DNA from 4 places in the Bacillus haimaensis genome. Region 1 is predicted to be linked to each of the others. Evidence: riboswitches for the same ligand, from Rfam matches in the RefSeq annotation. Region 1 holds a riboswitch; each other region holds the start of a gene.
The links. Region 1 has a riboswitch for S-adenosylmethionine ahead of ABN702_RS16190 (sugar ABC transporter substrate-binding protein). Riboswitches for the same ligand answer to the same signal wherever they lie in the genome.
Positions count from the first base shown of each region.

Region 2: another riboswitch for S-adenosylmethionine. It lies ahead of ABN702_RS21115 (LLM class flavin-dependent oxidoreductase); the one in region 1 lies ahead of ABN702_RS16190 (sugar ABC transporter substrate-binding protein).
Region 3: another riboswitch for S-adenosylmethionine. It lies ahead of metK (methionine adenosyltransferase); the one in region 1 lies ahead of ABN702_RS16190 (sugar ABC transporter substrate-binding protein).
Region 4: another riboswitch for S-adenosylmethionine. It lies ahead of ABN702_RS12245 (O-acetylhomoserine aminocarboxypropyltransferase/cysteine synthase family protein); the one in region 1 lies ahead of ABN702_RS16190 (sugar ABC transporter substrate-binding protein).

Region 1 covers NZ_CP158164.1:3,168,238-3,173,064, forward strand. Annotated here, with positions in the region: gene ABN702_RS16180 (cupin domain-containing protein) at 1-23, shown strand, start outside; gene ABN702_RS16185 (PLP-dependent aminotransferase family protein) at 92-1,285, opposite strand; SAM riboswitch class I at 1,488-1,595, shown strand; partial or broken gene ABN702_RS16190 (sugar ABC transporter substrate-binding protein) at 1,718-2,835, shown strand; gene ABN702_RS16195 (sugar ABC transporter ATP-binding protein) at 2,904-4,403, shown strand; gene ABN702_RS16200 (ABC transporter permease) at 4,405-4,827, shown strand, end outside.
Region 2 covers NZ_CP158164.1:4,154,209-4,159,035, forward strand. Annotated here, with positions in the region: gene ABN702_RS21105 (PTS transporter subunit IIBC) at 1-889, opposite strand, end outside; gene ABN702_RS21110 (hypothetical protein) at 1,199-1,705, shown strand; SAM riboswitch class I at 2,106-2,211, shown strand; gene ABN702_RS21115 (LLM class flavin-dependent oxidoreductase) at 2,298-3,344, shown strand; gene ABN702_RS21120 (ATP-grasp domain-containing protein) at 3,390-4,325, shown strand; gene ABN702_RS21125 (YjiH family protein) at 4,370-4,827, opposite strand, start outside.
Region 3 covers NZ_CP158164.1:489,634-494,460, reverse strand. Annotated here, with positions in the region: gene abc-f (ribosomal protection-like ABC-F family protein) at 1-699, shown strand, start outside; gene metK (methionine adenosyltransferase) at 1,088-2,287, opposite strand; SAM riboswitch class I at 2,463-2,630, opposite strand; gene pckA (phosphoenolpyruvate carboxykinase (ATP)) at 2,896-4,482, shown strand.
Region 4 covers NZ_CP158164.1:2,406,236-2,411,062, reverse strand. Annotated here, with positions in the region: gene ABN702_RS12250 (AAA family ATPase) at 1-1,865, opposite strand, end outside; SAM riboswitch class I at 2,080-2,184, shown strand; SAM riboswitch class I at 2,345-2,464, shown strand; gene ABN702_RS12245 (O-acetylhomoserine aminocarboxypropyltransferase/cysteine synthase family protein) at 2,527-3,846, shown strand; gene metX (homoserine O-acetyltransferase MetX) at 3,868-4,827, shown strand, end outside.

The DNA.
Region 1 (4,827 bases):
CGGAACTGCATGATATTTTTTAAATAGGAATCACGAAATAAGAGGCCTTCGGGAAAGTCCATTGAAGCTGACTTTTCGAACGGCCTCTTCTTTATTTTGCAAGATTCCCGACTATCTTCGCGAGTTTCCTTATTCCTTCTACTATCTCCTTCTCCTCCGCATAGCTAAATGAAAGTCGAAGATACTCTTTTCCTTCTGCCTGATCCAGGAAGAAGTGCTTCCCAGGAATGTAGGCTACCCCTTCTGCCATGGCCTCTGCCAGCATTTCTGCGGTATCGACTCCCGGAATCCTCACCCAGGCAAAATAGCCTCCTTCGGGCACAAACCAAGTGACGGATGTTGGCATGATTGCCTGCAGGGCGGAGAGCATGGCCGCACACTTTTCGCGATAGGTCCTCCTCAGCATCTCGAGCCTTTCCTCGAAGTCGATGTTTTCCAGGAAAGTGGCCATTGTGCTATGGGCAAACGGATGATCGAGGTCTTTTTTGAACCACCATTGTGCTGTAATGAAATCACGCGCTGCTGCTACCCAGCCGATCCTCATGCCGGGTGCTACGACCTTGGAGAGCGATCCGATATGAAGCACCCGTCCTTCTTTGTCCATCGACTTCAATGTTTCGGGGCTTTCGTTGAATGCAAGCTCCCCATAGGCATCGTCCTCGATTATGAGAAAATTGTAGGAGGAGGCAAGCTCCAGCAGATGCTTTCTCCGGTCTGCTGTCAGTGTGGTCCCAGTAGGATTTTGAAAGGTCGGGATGGTGTATAGGAAACGCGGCAAAGCGAGGCCGTTCTGTTTTCTTTCTGCCAGCTCTTTTTCCAATAGATCAGTCTGAAGACCCTGCTCATCGACCGGAATGGATATGTAATGATCCGTGTAGTTCTTGAATATTTCCAAAGCCTCCATATAGGTTGGTGCTTCCATTGCAACGACCGCTTCCTCGTCAAGGAGGATCCGGGCAACCAAATCTATCGCCTGGCATGCACCGGAAGTGATCAATAGCTCCTCTTTGGAAACACGCATTCCACGCTCCGCCAATCTATCTTGAATCTGCTCTTTCAGCTTATCAATACGTGGACTTCCTAGATAGTGAAGAGGTAAATCCCTCTCCTCGTCCAGGAGGAGCGCCACTGCCGCCTTCAGCTCCTGATCAGGAACAAGCTCTGGTGCAGGATATCCCGAATTCAGCCGAATACAATTCTCCGGGATATTTGGCATCCACTCACCAGGCGGACTATTCTTCAATGCAGCTTTTATGTTGTTGGAGAAAAAGGATTCAGCGTCCATGTTCACCATTCCTTTCCGGGGACAGGTCCCTTGTCCCCACTCATTTAAATTGATTTTAAACTTCTTCCTTAATCAGTACCAGTAATTCCTGTTTATAGTTTGCAAACTCTCCAAATTCTCGAAAAAATTACTTCTTGACATTACCTCTTCAACCTATTAAAGTGATAATTATAAATTTTTAAAAAAGAATATACGTTGTATTCTCTTATCGAGAGTGGCGGAGGGACTGGCCCTATGATGCCCGGCAACCGTTCCATATGGAATTGGTGCTAAATCCTGCAGGACATATCTGTGTTCTGAAAGATGAGAGAGGAGCATCCCGATATATATATTGCGGTGAAACCTCTCTTTTCAGGGAGGTTTTTTTATTTTTTATTTTTTATGATTCCTCCCTGGCCAAAAAAAGAAAAAACCTAAAGGGGAGTCATGAGCATGAAGAAGAAATCAATCGTGAAATCAGTTTTTGCCGCAACACTATCATTATCACTACTTTTAACAGGATGTTCTTCCGGAATTCCGGACAGACTGCAGGAGCCAAGGAAAAGGTATCTTTTGAAAATGTACCGGAGCGCTTTGCGGAAGGCGAAGGTGCGAAAATCAAGGTCATCCGTAAAATCGGAGGCGATGATCATACCGCTCAATTCCTGGCAGGTGCCAAACAGGAAGGAGAAGCACTCGGTTTTGAAGTGGATGTATTCACCGCAAACGGGGACAGCGCGAAGTTCCACGATGCGATCGAGCAGGCTATCACTCAGGATTATGATGGGGTCATCCTTTCCCACGGGGACGATGCCGCGACTGTAGAAGGAGTAAAGAAGCTGGTGGAAGCTGGCAAAAGCGTCGTGACGTTTGACTCCAATCCGGATGTCGGAACTGTAGCAGGAGTGACACAGACCTCCCAGGACGATGAAGCACTTGCAAAATTGGCGCTAGATCAGTTGGTGAAGGATTTCAATGGGGAAGCAAATATTGTTTACCTTTGGGTGGACGGTTTTCCTCCAATGGTAAGAAGGAACGCAGTCTATAAGGACACGCTTTCCGGCAATCCCGGCATCAAGGAAGTGGAGCGATTCGGTGTGGCAGCTGCTGATACATCCGTTCAGACCCAGAATGCCGTAGCTGCAATGCTGAATAAGCATAAAAAAGGGGAAATCGACGCCATCTTTGCAACATGGGATGCCTTCGCAATCGGTGCGGCACGCGCGATCCAGGAAGCAGGACGTGACGAGATCAAAATTTACGGAATCGATGTATCCAATGCCGATCTTCAGGAAATCCAGGCGGATAAAAGTCCATGGAAATATACAGCTGCAGTAGATCCGAAACTGATTGGTGCCGTCAATCTGCGTCTGCTTGCAAAGAAGCTCGCTGGCGAGGAAACACCGGAAACCTATGACCTCGAAGCATCCCTCATCTCCCAGGAGGAGCTTCGCAAATCGGATCAAGCCGTCAATATGGTGAATCTCGCAGATATCATTAAAGGCTGGGGAACCTCCTCCGCATTTGAAGAGGACTGGATGAAGGTGCTGAAGGAGCATTATCAGAAGTAGCCAGTATATCGGGCACTCTCTTATCCTAGTGAAGAGAGTGTCTCATTTTTGTGAAAGGAGGACATGACATGGCAGCACAAACTCTTCAAATGACCGATATCTCGATCGAATTTCCGGGAGTGAAAGCATTAAGTCAGGTCGATTTTACAGCGGAAACCGGTAAGGTACACGCTTTGATCGGAGCCAATGGTGCAGGAAAGTCCACACTGATGAAGGTTCTCTCTGGAGCCTACAGTCACTATACCGGCCAAATTGCGCTTGACGGAACCCCCCTCCCCATCCGCACGCCAAAGGATGCACAGGACTTTGGCATCCAGACGGTCTATCAGGAAGTGGATACCGCACTAGTTTCCTATTTGACGGTCGGGGAAAATATCATGCTTGGAAAAACAGTCCGTGAGAATAGGCAGTTCATCGATTGGCGGGGGCTGCATTATAAAGCATCCCTTGTGCTGGAAAAACTGAACATCAGGCTTTCCTCGAAGAAGCTGGTAAGCGAGCTGACACTCGCGGAAAAACAAATGGTGCTGATCGCAAAGTCCATTGCCACCGATTGCCGATTCTTGGTTCTGGATGAACCTACTGCCCCGTTAAGCCAGACGGAGACGAAGGAGCTTTTCCGTATTATAGAAGACTTAAAGAATCAAAATGTTGGCATCATCTTTATTTCTCATCGGCTGCCCGAAATTTTTGAACTCTGCGAGGAGGTCACGGTGATGCGTAACGGAAAGCTTGTGTCCAGGGAAGTGACAACGGCTACTACTCAAAATAGAGTGGTGGAACAGATGCTTGGAAAGAAGCTGGAGGAGCAATTCCCGGAACAACCAGCCATGCTTGGGCAGACCGTGCTGGAAGTGAGCAATCTCTCCGACTCTACTAAACTGAATAACCTTTCCATCAAAGTCTCAGAGGGTGAAATCATCGGAATTGCCGGGCTCGTCGGCGCTGGTAAAACAGAGCTCTGCAAGACACTGTTCGGTCTATCTGACGTTACATCCGGCGACATTTTCATCAAAGGGCAAAAGGTTCAGCTAAAGAGCCCTCATGAAGCGGTGAAAAAGGGTATAGCACTCGTTCCGGAAGAAAGAAGAAAAGAAGGGATCCTTGTGGCTGAAACGGTTACGACGAACCTAACGGCTGCTTCCTTGAACTCGTTCACTTCTTTTTTCAGCTTTTTAGATCGGAAAAAGGAAAGGAAAAAAGCCAGCGAGCTTATTACGAGTCTGGGTATCAAAACCCCCTCCCCAGATACCATTGCCCAGCACCTTTCCGGCGGAAATCAACAGAAAATAGCGATCGGAAAGTGGCTGATCACTGACGCCGATGTGTACATTTTCGATGAACCGACAAAGGGTGTCGATGTTGGGGCAAAAAAGGATATATATGAATTGATTGCCGATTTGGCAAGGCGCGGAAAAGCGGTTCTTTACGCATCCTCGGAAACATCCGAAATAATGGGGATCACGAGCCGTATGTATGTATTGTATGATGGCGAGGTTTCACGGGAGCTTATCACATCAGAGACAAATGAAGAAGAAATCCTATATTACTCAGCAGGAGGAAAGTAACATGCAGGGTACCACATCACTCAGTTCGAACTCTTTGTTTCAATTTTTATATAAATATGGAACCATCCTGACCATTTTCGTATTGATTGCCGTCTTTACGATGGCCAATCCGTCATTTATCCAAGGCAACAACATCATCAGCATTCTTCGATCTATTTCGATCGTCACGATCATCGCCATTGGCATTACCGTTTCACTCGCTGTGAATGGATTCGATCTATCGGTCGGCTCTGTCGCCTCCCTGTCAAACGCGATCGTGATCTCCATGTTTGTATGGTTTTCACAGAATACTTTCATTGCCATTATGGCAGCCATTACCGCTTCTCTGATTGTGGGGCTATTGAATTCCCTGCTGATCGTAAAAGTGAAGATTCCGGATATGCTCCTCACGCTTGCAATGATGTTCATCATTCAAGGGATTGCT
Region 2 (4,827 bases), 990 kb from region 1:
CTTCATAGGACTCTTTATCCCCGGCAGATAGATAGTTATTCAAATCCGCAATCCAAGCAAGCCATAGTGGATCTTGTCCATATACGACCTGGCCGGCACTGCCGCCTGTCGCAATCGTATATGCTCCACCAAGGGCGGTATAGTTCATTGGTACCGTTAACATATGGTGCAATCCAAATGGCAATAGAAGACGCTCTAATGCACCGAAAATGAATGGTGCAATAATAGGAGCCGTGTCACGGGAAGTAGCGATCCAACGGCCAAAGTCATTCAGCAACCCTTGAATGAACGGCCATACGAGAGATAGTACGATTGCCGCAACAACAGATCCGACAATAACAACGAATGGTACAAAACGTTTTCCATTAAAGAAAGATAACGAATCAGGTAATTTACTATAGTTATAAAATTTATTGAATAGGTTTGCGCCGAGGAAACCGGCAATGATCCCGACGAATACTCCCATGTTCAATGCAGGTGCACCAAGAACAGAAGTGAAATAATCGCCTACAATCAATTCCTGACCGAATAGTGACGTGAAAGTCGCTTCCGGATCGGCAAGCATATCATTATTTACCCCAAAAATAGCTCCGGTAATACGGTTGATCAATACGAATGCGATCAATGCTGCGAACGCACCGCCAGCACGTTCCTTCGCCCATGATCCACCGATCGCTACAGCGAATAGGATGTGCAGATTGGTAATGATGGCCCAACCGATATCCTCCATCACTCTTGCAATCGTTTGCACAAGCACGATGTCTCCACCCGTCATGCCAACCAACTTGCCAAGGGAAATCATAATACCAGCAGCTGGCATAACTGCCACTACGACTAGCAACGCTTTCCCGAATTTTTGCCAAAAATCAAAAGACAAAAAGTTCTTCATATTAACAGCCTTCTTTCTTCATTAGTAGTATATAAAACTTGAAAACGAATTCATTTTTATGCAATTATATGTAACTTTAGTGCAACCGTTTGCATTTTTCTATTGTAAGAGATGTCCTCTCACAATGCAAGTAAAAGATTCAACAATCATCTAAATTTAACAAAGTACATTTATTTGCAAAAAGTGTTATTGTGAGAAAATTATTTATTAGCGCAATAATCTTTCTTTCGTGGATTTTGTATACATCCATTTAGAAAAGAAGTAAACTATGTACCGTACTAATTCGGACAATAAAGGAGAACCTATACAATGAAAAAATGGATGAGCATACTATTGACAGCTTTACTAAGCATCGCTGTTCTGGCAGGGTGTAACACTGAAAATAAATCTGAATCAAAAGAAACGGAAGCAAGTGCAGCTTCTGATAATGATAACGATAGCAAGCAGATTACAGCATTAGTAGGCCTTCAAATGGAAATGATTCAAACTATCCGCGAAAATTTGGAGCCGGTTACAGCATATGAACAATCCCAGGATGCAGCCCTGCAGGAACAAGCGGTATCCTCGAGCAAACAAATTGCAAACGAGCTTCGCGGACTTGAGATCCCTTCCGACTTAAGCAAAGAGCTACAGGGAGACATGAAGGAATCCGTTGAATTGCTGGCACTTTATTTCGAGGAGCGAGCGGCAACATTAAAGCCCGATGCAGACCTCACTGAAATGGAAGCGGCATTTGCAGCATTCCATGAGAAGATCGGAGCAACATTCGAAAAGGCTGGATTGCATGCGCCTAATTTCGAGAAAGACGTAAACTAATTACTTTATAGGGAGCCACTTGTCGTAGAAAACGCGGCAGGTGGCCTTTTTTGGCTCTATTTTCAAAGGTTAACGGATCCGAATTTGACGTTATGCACAAAAAACAATGGTTTACGCGCAAAAATATTAATATATGCACAAAAAATTAATTTTATGCACAAAAAATCAAATTTACGCACAAAAATGGTTGTCTTTTGCACGAAACGCAATATTCGCCAAAGTTCTACATCGTTCCTAGCCGCCTGCATCATTCAAACTGTCCAAAAGGCTAAATTAACCAAACAACCAACAACATATCTCCTACGCTTCCCGCATAGCATACTACAGACATATTTAGCCATCCGAAAGACTTGTTTAATCCTGAGTTTCATGATAGGATTTATCTAAATTAATAGTTATTTTCTTATCCAGAGAGGTGGAGGGACTGGCCCGATGAAACCCGGCAACCGCACAGGTGTGTGCAGGTGCTAATTCCAGCAAGACAATTTGTTCTTGGCAGATAAGTAGATGGACGGGTTCCCATTCCAAACTTCTTCTTATCGAGGAAGTTTTTTTATTTGCCGGAAAAGTAAAGACGAGGGGAAGATAGGGGATGAAGTTTGGTTTTTGGTTACCGATATTTGGCGGATGGTTGAGAAATGTAGAGGACGAACAGATGCCGCCGACCTTTGATTACGCAAAAAAGGTCATTCTGCAGGCGGAAAAGCTTGGCTATGACACGACATTGATTGCAGAGTTATTTTTAAATGATATAAAGGGCCCGGAAGAGGATAGCTTAGAGGCTTGGTCAACGGCTGCGGCACTTGCTGCTGTGACGGAGAAGATCGAGATCATGACTGCGATTCGTCCAGGCTTCCATAATCCTGCGATTGCGGCAAAAGCGATTGCGAATATTGATCATATCAGCAATGGCCGCCTTACCTTGAATGTCGTTTCTGCCTGGTGGGAAGAAGAGGCGCGGCAGTATGGCGGCATTTTCACCCAGCATGATGAACGGTATGAACGGACGAAAGAGTTTATTGATGTGCTGAAAGGGCTTTGGAGCGAGGACTCCTTCAGCTATGACGGAAAGTACTATCAGCTTAAGGAAACGAAGCTTTTTCCGAAGCCTGTGCAACGACCGAATCCGATCCTCTATGCAGGGGGCGAGAGTCCGAAGGGGAAAGAGGTTATTTCCTCCTATTGTGATGCGTACGTCATGCATGGTGGAACGGTGGAAGAGGTCGCCCGCAAAATAGAGGAAATGAAAGAGCGCAGAAGAAATACGGAGCACCATCCTTTTCAGTCGTTCGGGATGGCCGCCTATGTCATCTGCCGCGATACAGAGGAAGAGGCGGAAAAGGAGCTTGCTAGAATCACAGATGTGAAGGAGTCCGATGCCTATGCTGGCTTCAAGGATTTCACCAGTAAGTCACAGCTTGAGCAGCAGATCCAGCTCCAGGACTATTCGGTATCAAATAGAGGGTTGCGGCCAAACCTGATCGGTACGCCGGAACAGATTGCTGAGAAAATAAGAGAGTATGAGGAAGCAGGCGTGGACCTGCTCTTGCTGCAATTTTCCCCGCAGCTGGAGGAAATGGAGCGCTTTGCCCAAAAAGTGATGCCCCTTGTGCAAGGGGAACGGCTTGCTCAACCATAAAGCACATTCAAACCAGGAGACTTGAAGAAATTGGAGGAAGATACGATGAAAAAGATATATATCTTGCATGAAAACAAAGAATGGACCGACCATTTGACCAATAGATTAAAAGAATTGGACCTGCCATTTGAAGAGTGGCATCTCGACGAAGGGCTCGTGCCATTGGTTGATGCGCCACCTGAAGGGGTGTTTTATAACAGAATGAGTGCATCCTCCCACACAAGGGACCACCGCTTTGCACCGGAATTGACGGGGGCAGTGCTTTCGTGGCTAGAGCATCATGGCCGAAAAGTGTTGAACGGCAGCCGTGCGCTTCAGCTTGAATTGAGCAAGGTGAATCAGTATACGGCACTTGAGAAGCAGGGGATCCGCACGCCGAGGACGATTGCGGCAGTTGGAAAAACCAATATTATCGAGGCGGCAAAGAAACTGGGAACTGAGGCGTTCATCACGAAACACAACCGCGCCGGAAAAGGGCTGGGAGTCCAGCTTTTTCAATCCACGGCAAGCCTCGAGGAATATTTGTACGGTCCGACCTTCGAGGAACCGGTTGATGGGATCACGCTGATCCAGGAGTATATCGAGTCACCGGAATCCTATATTACGAGATGCGAGTTTGTAGGTGGTAAGTTCCTCTATTCGGTGAGGGTGGATACGTCTGAAGGCTTTGAACTTTGCCCGGCGGATGCCTGCCAGATAGGCGATCTGTTCTGTCCTGTCGGGGAAGAAGTGGAAGAGAAGCCAAAGTTTCGCATTGTCGAGGATTTTGCAGATCCAATCATTGAAAAATATGAGGCATTCCTTAAGGAGAACAACATCCAGGTTGCCGGAATCGAATTTATCCGAAACGCAAATGGTGAAATTTACACCTATGACGTCAACACGAATACGAACTACAATGCTGATGCCGAAAAAGTGGCAGGGAAATTCGGCATGCTCCAATTGGCAAAACTGCTTGGTGCGGAGCTGGAACGAGCATAAGAAAAAGGTGCCAGACGGGGTCTGGCACCTTTTTCATTATTCTTTTAGAAAAAGATATGGCCCATGATTGCAATGACAGGCAGCGTAATCAATGTACGCAGGATGAAGATGATGAACAGGTCCTTGAATGATACGGGTACCTTGGATCCCAGTAATACGCCACCGACCTCGGAAAGGTAGATGAGCTGTGTCACGGATACGGTTGCGACTACGAAGCGGGTCAGTTCGCTTTGGATATCCGCACCTAATACGGAAGGCAGGAACATATCGGCAAATCCGACCATCATGGTTTCCGATGCCGCCTTCGCTTCAGGAATCTGCAAGAGCTCCAACAGCGGAATGAACGGTACTCCCAACCAAGTGAACAACGGCGTATTCTCCGCTAGAATAAGGGCGATTGTACCGAACGCCATGACGATGGGCGCGACACCCATCCACATATCGAGGACATTTTTTCCGCCCTCGATGAAGAATTTGCTGATGCTTCTATTTTTCGCAGCAC
Region 3 (4,827 bases), 1.9 Mb from region 1:
GGGTACCTCTCTCAGCATGTGGAGGCCGCCACCCCTAAACAGACGCTGATCGACGCTTTTCGGGAATACGTACCAATCACCCAGGAACAGGCACGACATGTTCTTGCGAAGTTTCTTTTCTACGGTCCTTCTGTATTTAAAAGGGTGGAAAATTTAAGCGGAGGAGAAAAAATGCGTTTACGTTTGGCCCAGCTGATGTATCAAGATATCAACCTCCTTATACTCGATGAACCGACCAACCATCTGGACATTGAATCTCGGGAAGTCCTGGAGGAAGCGCTAGAGGATTTCGGCGGCACGATAGTTACCGTGTCGCATGACCGCTACTTTTTGAATAAATATTTTGAGAAAACTTGCTGGCTCGAAAGCGGGAGGCTCACCACTTATACCGGCAACTACCAATATGCTCGGAATAAGAGAAAAGAATTGGAAAAAGATAAATTGCAAACCGTTGTTTCAGATACGGAAAGAAAGAAGGAAATTGTTTCTAAGGAACGAGTAAGAAGTAATGCCCCAACTACCATCGAGCCCGAGAAGATAGAGGCAAAATTGGAGGAACTGGAACTTGCAATATTCGAGTTGGAAGCACAGATGGAAAAAGAGACAGATCTTGTGGCCCTGCAAAAGTATCAAGATGAATGGAATAACAGAGAATCAGAACGCTCCTCCCTCTATGAATTGTTGGAGGATGCGCTTTAAACCAGTTTTGAGAAGTGTAGACAGGCGATCTATTTCGCCTGTTTTTTTGTTGTATGGCTTGTTTTTTTGTGCAGTTTCGAGTGAATTTTTTTTATATAGGTTACTTTTCATGAAATACGAAGTTTCCCAGGTGGATTTCGCAAGGCAATTTTAAGATATCAACGAAAATTTTCATATATCCACGATTCCGGACATTATATCAACGAGAAAAAAATTATATCAATGAAAATAAAAATATATCAACGAAAAACAGTTGCATATCGATAAAACGCATTTTCTCACAAAATCCGACATCTCTACGCAATGCAACTAGCAAGCCACTCCCCAAAACAAAAAACTGCCGCCAAACCAGGCACATAACCTGATTTGGCGGCAGCCACAATAATTATTAAGCGTTCGCTTGCTCTTTCAATGCATCAGCTTTGTCCACTTGCTCCCAAGGAAGGTCAAGATCGTTACGACCGAAGTGACCGTATGCTGCAGTCTGCTTGTAGATAGGGCGACGAAGGTCTAGCATTTTGATGATTCCAGCTGGACGAAGGTCGAAGTTGTTGCGAACCAGTTCCACTAGCTTCTCTTCAGAAACTTTACCAGTTCCGAAAGTGTCCACTGCGATGGATACAGGTTGTGCTACACCGATTGCGTAAGCAAGTTGAACTTCACATTTGTCAGCCAAGCCGCTTGCTACGATATTTTTTGCAACATAACGTGCTGCGTATGCTCCAGAACGGTCAACTTTCGTTGCGTCCTTACCGGAGAATGCTCCACCACCGTGACGAGCATATCCGCCATACGTATCAACAATGATTTTACGGCCAGTCAATCCAGCATCCCCTTGAGGTCCACCAATAACGAAACGGCCAGTTGGGTTTATGAAGTATTTTGTGTTTTCGTCAATCAAGTTAGCAGGAACTACCGGCTTGATTACGTGTTCTTTCACATTACGTTGGATCTGCTCCAAAGAAATCTCCGGGTGATGCTGAGTAGAGATAACGATTGTATCGATACGTACCGGTTGATCGTTTTCATCATATTCAACAGTTACCTGAGTTTTTCCATCTGGACGTAAGTATGGAAGGATTTCTTCTTTTCTTACTTCTGTTAGGCGACGGGAAAGCTTATGAGCCAATGAAATCGGTAAAGGCATTAATTCCTTAGTTTCATTGCAAGCAAATCCGAACATCAAACCTTGGTCTCCCGCACCGATCGCTTCGATTTCCGCATCTGACATTTGTCCTTCACGAGCTTCCAATGCTTGGTCGACACCCATTGCGATGTCAGCGGATTGCTCGTCGATGGAAGTAAGAACCGCACAAGTTTCTGCGTCAAAACCGTACTTCGCACGAGTGTATCCGATTCCTTGGATGGTTTCACGAACGATTTTTGGGATATCTACATAAGTAGAGGTAGTGATTTCTCCAGCAACAAGCACCAATCCGGTTGTTACAGAAGTTTCACACGCTACACGTGCATTTGGATCATTAGTAAGAATAGCATCAAGGATGGAGTCGGAAATTTGGTCACAAATTTTATCCGGATGTCCCTCCGTTACGGATTCAGAAGTAAATAAACGACGTTGTTTAGTCATTAAAAAAGTTCCTCCTTTTGTATATGAAAAGCGTTTTACCTCTCTTCATGTATAACAGTATGTTTGATACGGATCTCATTTCCTGTTGTGTGATGTTCTTTGTTATCTTGTGCAAAATATAAAAAACCTTTCCATAATGTTGAGGAAAGGTTTGAATTCAAGAATTAGCCTTTCACTCTTATCGGTCAAGGTCAATGCCTTGCTCAGGTTTAGCACCTTTTCTCAAGCGACAATTTTCTTGTCCAAAAAAATCAGCGAAGTGCTTTTTCGCGCTCGCCCATTTACCTTTGAGCAGGTTGCTGGGTTTCATAGGGCCTGCCCCTCCACCAGCTCGGAATAAGAGTATCCGTTCAAGGTTCTATATTAGCGTAATAAAAGCTTTATTGTCAACAAAAAACGGCAAATTATTTAAATGAAGAAACAGGAAAAAACATATGCTATCATTAAGTAGATTTGTCCATGTACATAAGCCTCTTTTTCACAAAATGTTAACGGATTCACACTTTATTTCATAAAATATTTTAATTAGTATGGACTATTGGATTAAATGTGTTATACTTTTTAACAGATGAGAAATTAATATACAAGTTGAAGGAGAGTTATCCATGATGAAAACGGTTGGTATTGATAATGGTTTAACTAAATTAATATACGGAAGCAACACGCAAATGCAACTTTCTGTACCTCAATTAGTGGAGAAAGTATTAAACCGCAATGAAGGCAGCCTGACATCTACCGGTGCAGTTGTTGCTACAACTGGAAAATATACGGGTCGCTCCCCTAAAGATAAATTCATTGTGGAAGAGGATATCTCCAAGGATAAGATTGACTGGGGAAAGGTAAACAGCCCGATCTCTGAGGAAGTATTCGAACGTTTATATGAAAAAGTACTAACCTACTTAGAAAATAAAGATGAAATTTTCGTGTTCAAGGGCTTCGCAGGAGCGGACGAAAAATATCAATTGCCTATCCAGGTAATCAACGAATTTGCATGGCATAACCTTTTTGCGCACCAGCTATTCATCCGACCAAATGACGAACAGCTTGCCAAACATGAAACCGCATTCAGTGTTGTCTCTGCACCAAGCTTCAAGGCTGATCCTGCAGTTGACGGTACGAACTCTGAAGCATTTGTCATCATTTCCTTTAAAAAGCGCGTCGTTCTTATCGGCGGGACAGAATATGCAGGTGAAATGAAGAAATCCATTTTCTCTGTCATGAACTACTTGCTTCCTGAGAATGGTATCATGCCGATGCACTGCTCTGCCAATGTAGGACGTGAAGGCGATGTAGCACTATTCTTTGGTTTATCGGGTACTGGCAAGACAACATTATCCGCTGACCCTAACAGAAAGCTGATCGGTGACGATGAGCACGGCTGGTCCAATACAGGCGTATTCAATATTGAAGGCGGCTGCTATGCGAAATGCATCGGACTGACGCACGAAAAAGAGCCGCAAATTTTTGATGCCATCCGTTTTGGATCTGTACTTGAAAATGTGGTAATCGATGGTCAGTCAAGAATCGCTGACTATGACAACTCCACTTTAACAGAAAATACCCGTGCCGCCTACCCACTTGAAGCAATGGACAACATTGTACAGCCAAGTATCGCGGGACACCCGACAACCATTGTTTTCTTGACAGCTGATGCAACTGGAGTATTGCCTCCAATCTCCAAGCTTTCTAAAGAGCAGGCAATGTTCCATTTCTTGAGTGGGTACACAAGTAAATTGGCCGGAACAGAGCGCGGAATCACTTCTCCGCAAACAACGTTCTCCACTTGCTTCGGTTCTCCATTCCTGCCACTTCCTGCAACTACGTATGCAGAGATGCTTGGCAAGAAAATCGATGAGCATAATGCCCAGGTCTACCTTGTTAACACTGGCTGGACTGGCGGAGAGTACGGAGTAGGTAGCCGTATGAAGCTTTCATACACAAGAGCAATGGTTCAAGCTGCTCTTGAAGGCGATCTTACAAATGTGGAAACAGAAAAAGATCCATATTTCGGAGTGGAGATCCCTCTGCATGTTCCAGGTGTACCTGATGAAGTGCTGCAGCCTAAGAAAACATGGCATGATGATGAGAAGTATGATCTTGCTGCCCGTGAATTGGCTGGTAAATTCAAAGAAAACTTCACAAAGTTCAAAAACGTACCGGAAGACGTGCTAGGACTTGGTGGACCAACCGTTTAACAATATATTGGAGCCATCCGAAATGACATTAAGTTGTCTTTCGGATGGCTCTTTTGATATTTGAACCTATTAGAAATTGGAGCTTATGATGAACTTTTTCATGGGGGGCGGTGCTCAAAAGGTCCTTCATCAACACGATGATGGACTTTTTCATAGGGATCGGTGCTCAAAAGGTCCTTCATACTCCTGATGATGGACTTTTTCATAAGGCTCGATGCCCAAAACGTCCATCATCAACCCAATGATGGACTTTTTCATAGGGATCGATGCTCAAAAGGTCCTTCATACTCCTGATGATGGACTTTTTCATAGGGATCAATGCTCAAAAGGTCCTTCATACTCCTG
Region 4 (4,827 bases), 760 kb from region 1:
TGACGCATATGCTCTTTTTCAAGTTTTGCAAATTCAATGATATTATCAAATCTGTTAAGGAATTCCGGTTTGAAATAGGACGACAAGGATTCCAGAATAGAACCTTGCTCTGTATTTTCGTGCTTCTCAAAACCTACTGTAATTCTCTTGTCTGTTACGCCTGCGTTACTTGTCATGATAATCACAGTATCTTTGAAGCTGACAGTTCTTCCTTGGCTGTCCGTCAGCCTGCCATCCTCCATTACCTGAAGAAACAGTTGGAGCACATCTGGATGGGCTTTTTCCATTTCATCAAGCAGTACAATACTGTAAGGGTTGCGGCGGACCTTTTCTGTCAACTGTCCAGCTTCCTCATGCCCGATATACCCTGGTGGAGATCCAATTAGTTTTGATACTGAGTGCTTTTCCATGTATTCACTCATGTCAAAACGGATAAATGCATCCTTTGAACCAAAAAGCTCTTCGGCAAGTGATTTGGTAAGCTCTGTTTTACCAACCCCAGTAGGTCCGACAAAAAGGAAGGAACCAATAGGTCGTTCTTTTCTTTTAAGACCTGCACGACTTCTGCGAATTGCTTTTGCAATCTTTTGGACTGCATCTTTTTGTCCAATCACTTTTTTATTTAAATTTGCCTCGAGATCACGAAGCTTTACTTGTTCTTCCTGTTGAAGTTTTCCAACTGGAATGCCAGTTTTTTCTTCTATGATTGCATAGATGTCATTCAGTGTAACTTCAATTTTTTTCGCAGTGGAGCTATTTCTACTCTTTTCAAGCTTTGCTTCTTCATCTCTCAGCTTTGCAGCGTATTCGTATTTCTCTTCATCCAAAGCTTTTTGTTTTTCCTTTTCAATCTGTGCAAGTCGGTAGTTAATTCCCTCCAAGTCCATTACATCCAAGGTTAAATTCTTCTTAGATCCTGCTTCATCAAGCAAATCAATGGCTTTATCGGGTAGGAAACGATCCTGAATATAGCGGTGTGACAGGCTGACGCAGGCATTTATCGCTTCTTCTGTATAGGAAACCTGATGGAAATCCTCGTATTTGGATTGGATACCTTTAATGATCTCAACAGCCTTTTCAGGAGTTGGCTCTTTTACCATAACAGGTTGAAAGCGTCGTTCCAATGCTGCATCCTTTTCTATTTGCCGATATTCCTTCAAGGTAGTAGCCCCGATGAGCTGCAGCTCGCCTCTGGCCAATGCCGGTTTCAACATGTTACCTGCATCCATGGACCCTTCCGCAGAACCAGCTCCCACAATTAAGTGCAATTCATCCACAAATAGGATGACGTTTTTTCTTTCCTGCAGTTCCTGGATGATCTGCTTCAGCCGTTCTTCGAATTGACCTCTAATACCAGTATTGGCAACAAGTGAGGCAACATCCAACAGATAGATTTCTTTATTCTGAAGCTTGGCAGGGACATCTCCGGTAGTAATATTAAGAGCAAGTCCTTCCGCGATGGCTGTTTTACCTACTCCAGGTTCACCGATTAGTACAGGGTTGCTCTTGTTTCGTCTATTTAGAATTTCAATTACTTTCTTGATTTCTTTTTCTCTTCCCACAACAGGGTCAATCAATCCTGCTTTAGCAAGATTTGTTACATTTTTGGCTAATTTGTCCAGAATTCCACGACCCTGTTTGGACTCTTTAGCATCTTTGAAATTTGACTCATTAGTAGGTCGATGATCCTGCTCCCAAAAAGGAGAGTGTCCGGAAAATCCTTGAAAGAATCCAGACGGTGTCTGTAATTTTGCTCTTTCTTCTTCAAAGCAGGAAGAGCATAGGACAAGTTGCTTTTGTTCTGAATTTAATTGGAACTTAACATGAATAGTTGCTTGATTCTGTTCGCATTTTTGACAAATCATTCTTTGCTTCCTCCTTGAGAATTGTTTGACTTTCTTTGACCATTTAGGTTTAGCCATAGTATACTTTGACCTTTTTTGACTTTCAAGTATTTTGCCTGTTGGTAAATCATAGAAAAAATATATTCTATATATTTAGAAAAGTTTGTTGACTTCATCTTGAGACTGTTGTTATAATTGCAAAAAGTATCAATCTTATAAAAATCATATAGCAAACTTCTTATTAAGAGTGGTGGAGGGACAGACCCTGTGAAGCCCGGCAACCTTCAATGATGTTGAAAAGGTGCTAATTTCTGCAGATTTTTTTTCTGAGAGATAAGAAGAGGACCTTGAATGAAAGCCTCTTCTTATCGAAGAGGCTTTTTATCTGTACAAAAGGGGGAAAAGTAAAAGTAATATTATCCGGAATTACTCAATATGGTAGATAGTAAATCAATCATCCAATCAATGAATTAACGCAATGAACAAAAAAAACTGAATATCTCTTATCGAGAGTGACCGAGGGATCAGGCCCTATGAAGTCCGGCAACCATCAGGAAAAGTTATTCTTTTTCTGAAAAGGTGCTAATTCCTGCAGGCGGACTATGCCTGACAGATAAGAGGAGGAAAAAACCTCTTCTTATGAAGGGGTTTTTTATTTTTATATAAAAACGGAGGTAAAAACATGACAAATACAAATGACGCTTATCAATTAGAAACGCTATTGCTACACGGAGGGCAAACTCCTGATCCGACTACCGGTTCCAGAGCCGTCCCCATCTATCAGACAACATCGTATGTGTTCAATGATACAGAGCATGCCCAAAATTTATTTGCCCTGAATGAATTCGGCAACATCTATACGAGAATTGGAAACCCGACAGTCGACGTGCTGGAAAAGAGAATTTCGCTGTTAGAAGGCGGAGTGGCGGCAGTGGCAACCAGCTCCGGCATGGCTGCAATTGCATTTGCCATATTAAACATTGCCCACTCCGGTGATGAAATTGTGGCAGCAGGCAATCTGTATGGAGGTACCTATAATCTTTTTGCTGTCACATTGCCGAAATATGGGATAAAAGTGAACTTTGTGGATGGAACGGATCCAGAGAACTTCAGAAAGGCAATAACCCCAAAAACCAAAGCGATTTTCGGCGAAATCATTGGAAATCCGAGCTTACATGTCTTAGATGTTGAAGGTGTCGCCAAAGTTGCACAAGATCATGACATACCACTCATTATTGATAATACTTTTGCATCCCCATATCTTTGCAACCCGATCAAGTGGGGAGCGGATATTGTGGTACATTCCGCAACTAAATGGATTGGCGGCCATGGAACGACAATCGGAGGAATTGTGGTGGATGGCGGTACATTCAACTGGGATAATCCTAAATTCCAAGACTTTACTGAACCGGATGAAAGCTATAATGGCATTCGCTATGCAGAAGCCTTCGGAAACCTTGCTTATGCAGTTAAACTGCGTGTCCAGCTTTTGCGTGATTTTGGCGCATGCTTAAGTCCTCAAAATGCATTTCTGCTTCTACAAGGATTGGAGACGCTTCACCTAAGGGTGGAAAAGCATAACGAAAATGCAACAGAGCTTGCAAGATTCCTACAAGATCATCCTGCTGTTGAGTGGGTATCCCACCCTAGTCTTCAAGGACATCCGGCGCATGCATCCGCTCAAAAGTATTTGAGAAACGGATATGGTTCCATTCTCAATTTTGGAATTAAAGGAGGAAGAGAAGCTGGAAGAAAAGCTATTGATTCAATCAAGCTATGGTCACATGTAGCCAATGTAGGAGACGCAAAATCCTTGATCATTCATCCAGCATCCACCACGCATCAGCAGCTTACAGGGGAAGATCTGAAAAAGTCAGGCGTAACAGAAGATCTGATTCGCCTATCTGTAGGAATTGAATCAATCGAAGATCTGAAAAAGGATCTGGACCAGGCACTTTTCACAGCAACAGGAAAATCCATCTTAAAAGTGGAAAGCATCTGATATGAAAAGGGTGGAAGGACAGTGACAGAGTGTGATTGCAAAACAACTGCCGGTAGTGTCCGGATCGAGCGACTGGTGCTTGAAAGTGGAGAAGTATTGGAGAAGGTGGAAATTGCCTATGAAAGGGTTGGAAATAAGAATAGGGAACTTATTATAGTCTGTCATGCCTTGACAGGAAACCAATTTGCAAGAGGATCCGAGGAAGAAAAAGGCTGGTGGCATTCCTTTATTGGTCCCGAATCCTATATTGATACAAATGACTATCAAGTAATAACAATGAATGTTCTAGGAGGGTGTAATGGCTCCACAGGTCCAACCTCCCTGAATCCAATAACTGGTGAAAAATATGGAAGCAAGTTTCCGTCCGTCACAATCAGAGATATGGTGCATGCTCAATATTTGGCATTGAGGGAGCTTGGGTACTCCGAAGCGAAAGCGGTTATTGGAGGCTCACTTGGGGGAATGCAGGTGCTCGAATGGGGAATATTATATCCGGATTATGCAGATATTCTTATTCCTATGGCTGTAACCCCTTATTTTACTGATTATGCTCTAGCTTTTAACTGTATTGGAAGAAGAGCCATTATGACAGACCCGCTTTGGAATAATGGAGATTATCAGGAAAATGAAATGTTGAAAGGTCTTGAAATAGCCAGAATGGTTGGTCTGGTAACTTATCGCTCTGCCAGTTTATTCAATCATCGTTTTAACCGGGAACAGAAACGAACAAAAGATGACTCTACTGTTGAATATCAGGTGGATTCTTATATGAAATACCAGGGTGAGAAATTCACACGACGTTTTGATGCCAACAGCTATCTTTGTCTGTTGGAGGCAATGGATCAGTATGATATCGGCTGGGAACGGAACGGCTGGAGGCAAGCACTGAGCCAAATAAAAAGTAAAGTGTGTATGATAGGTTTTTCAAAAGACCTGCTATATCCCACTAGTATGATAAGAGAAGCAGTGGAGGCACTGAAA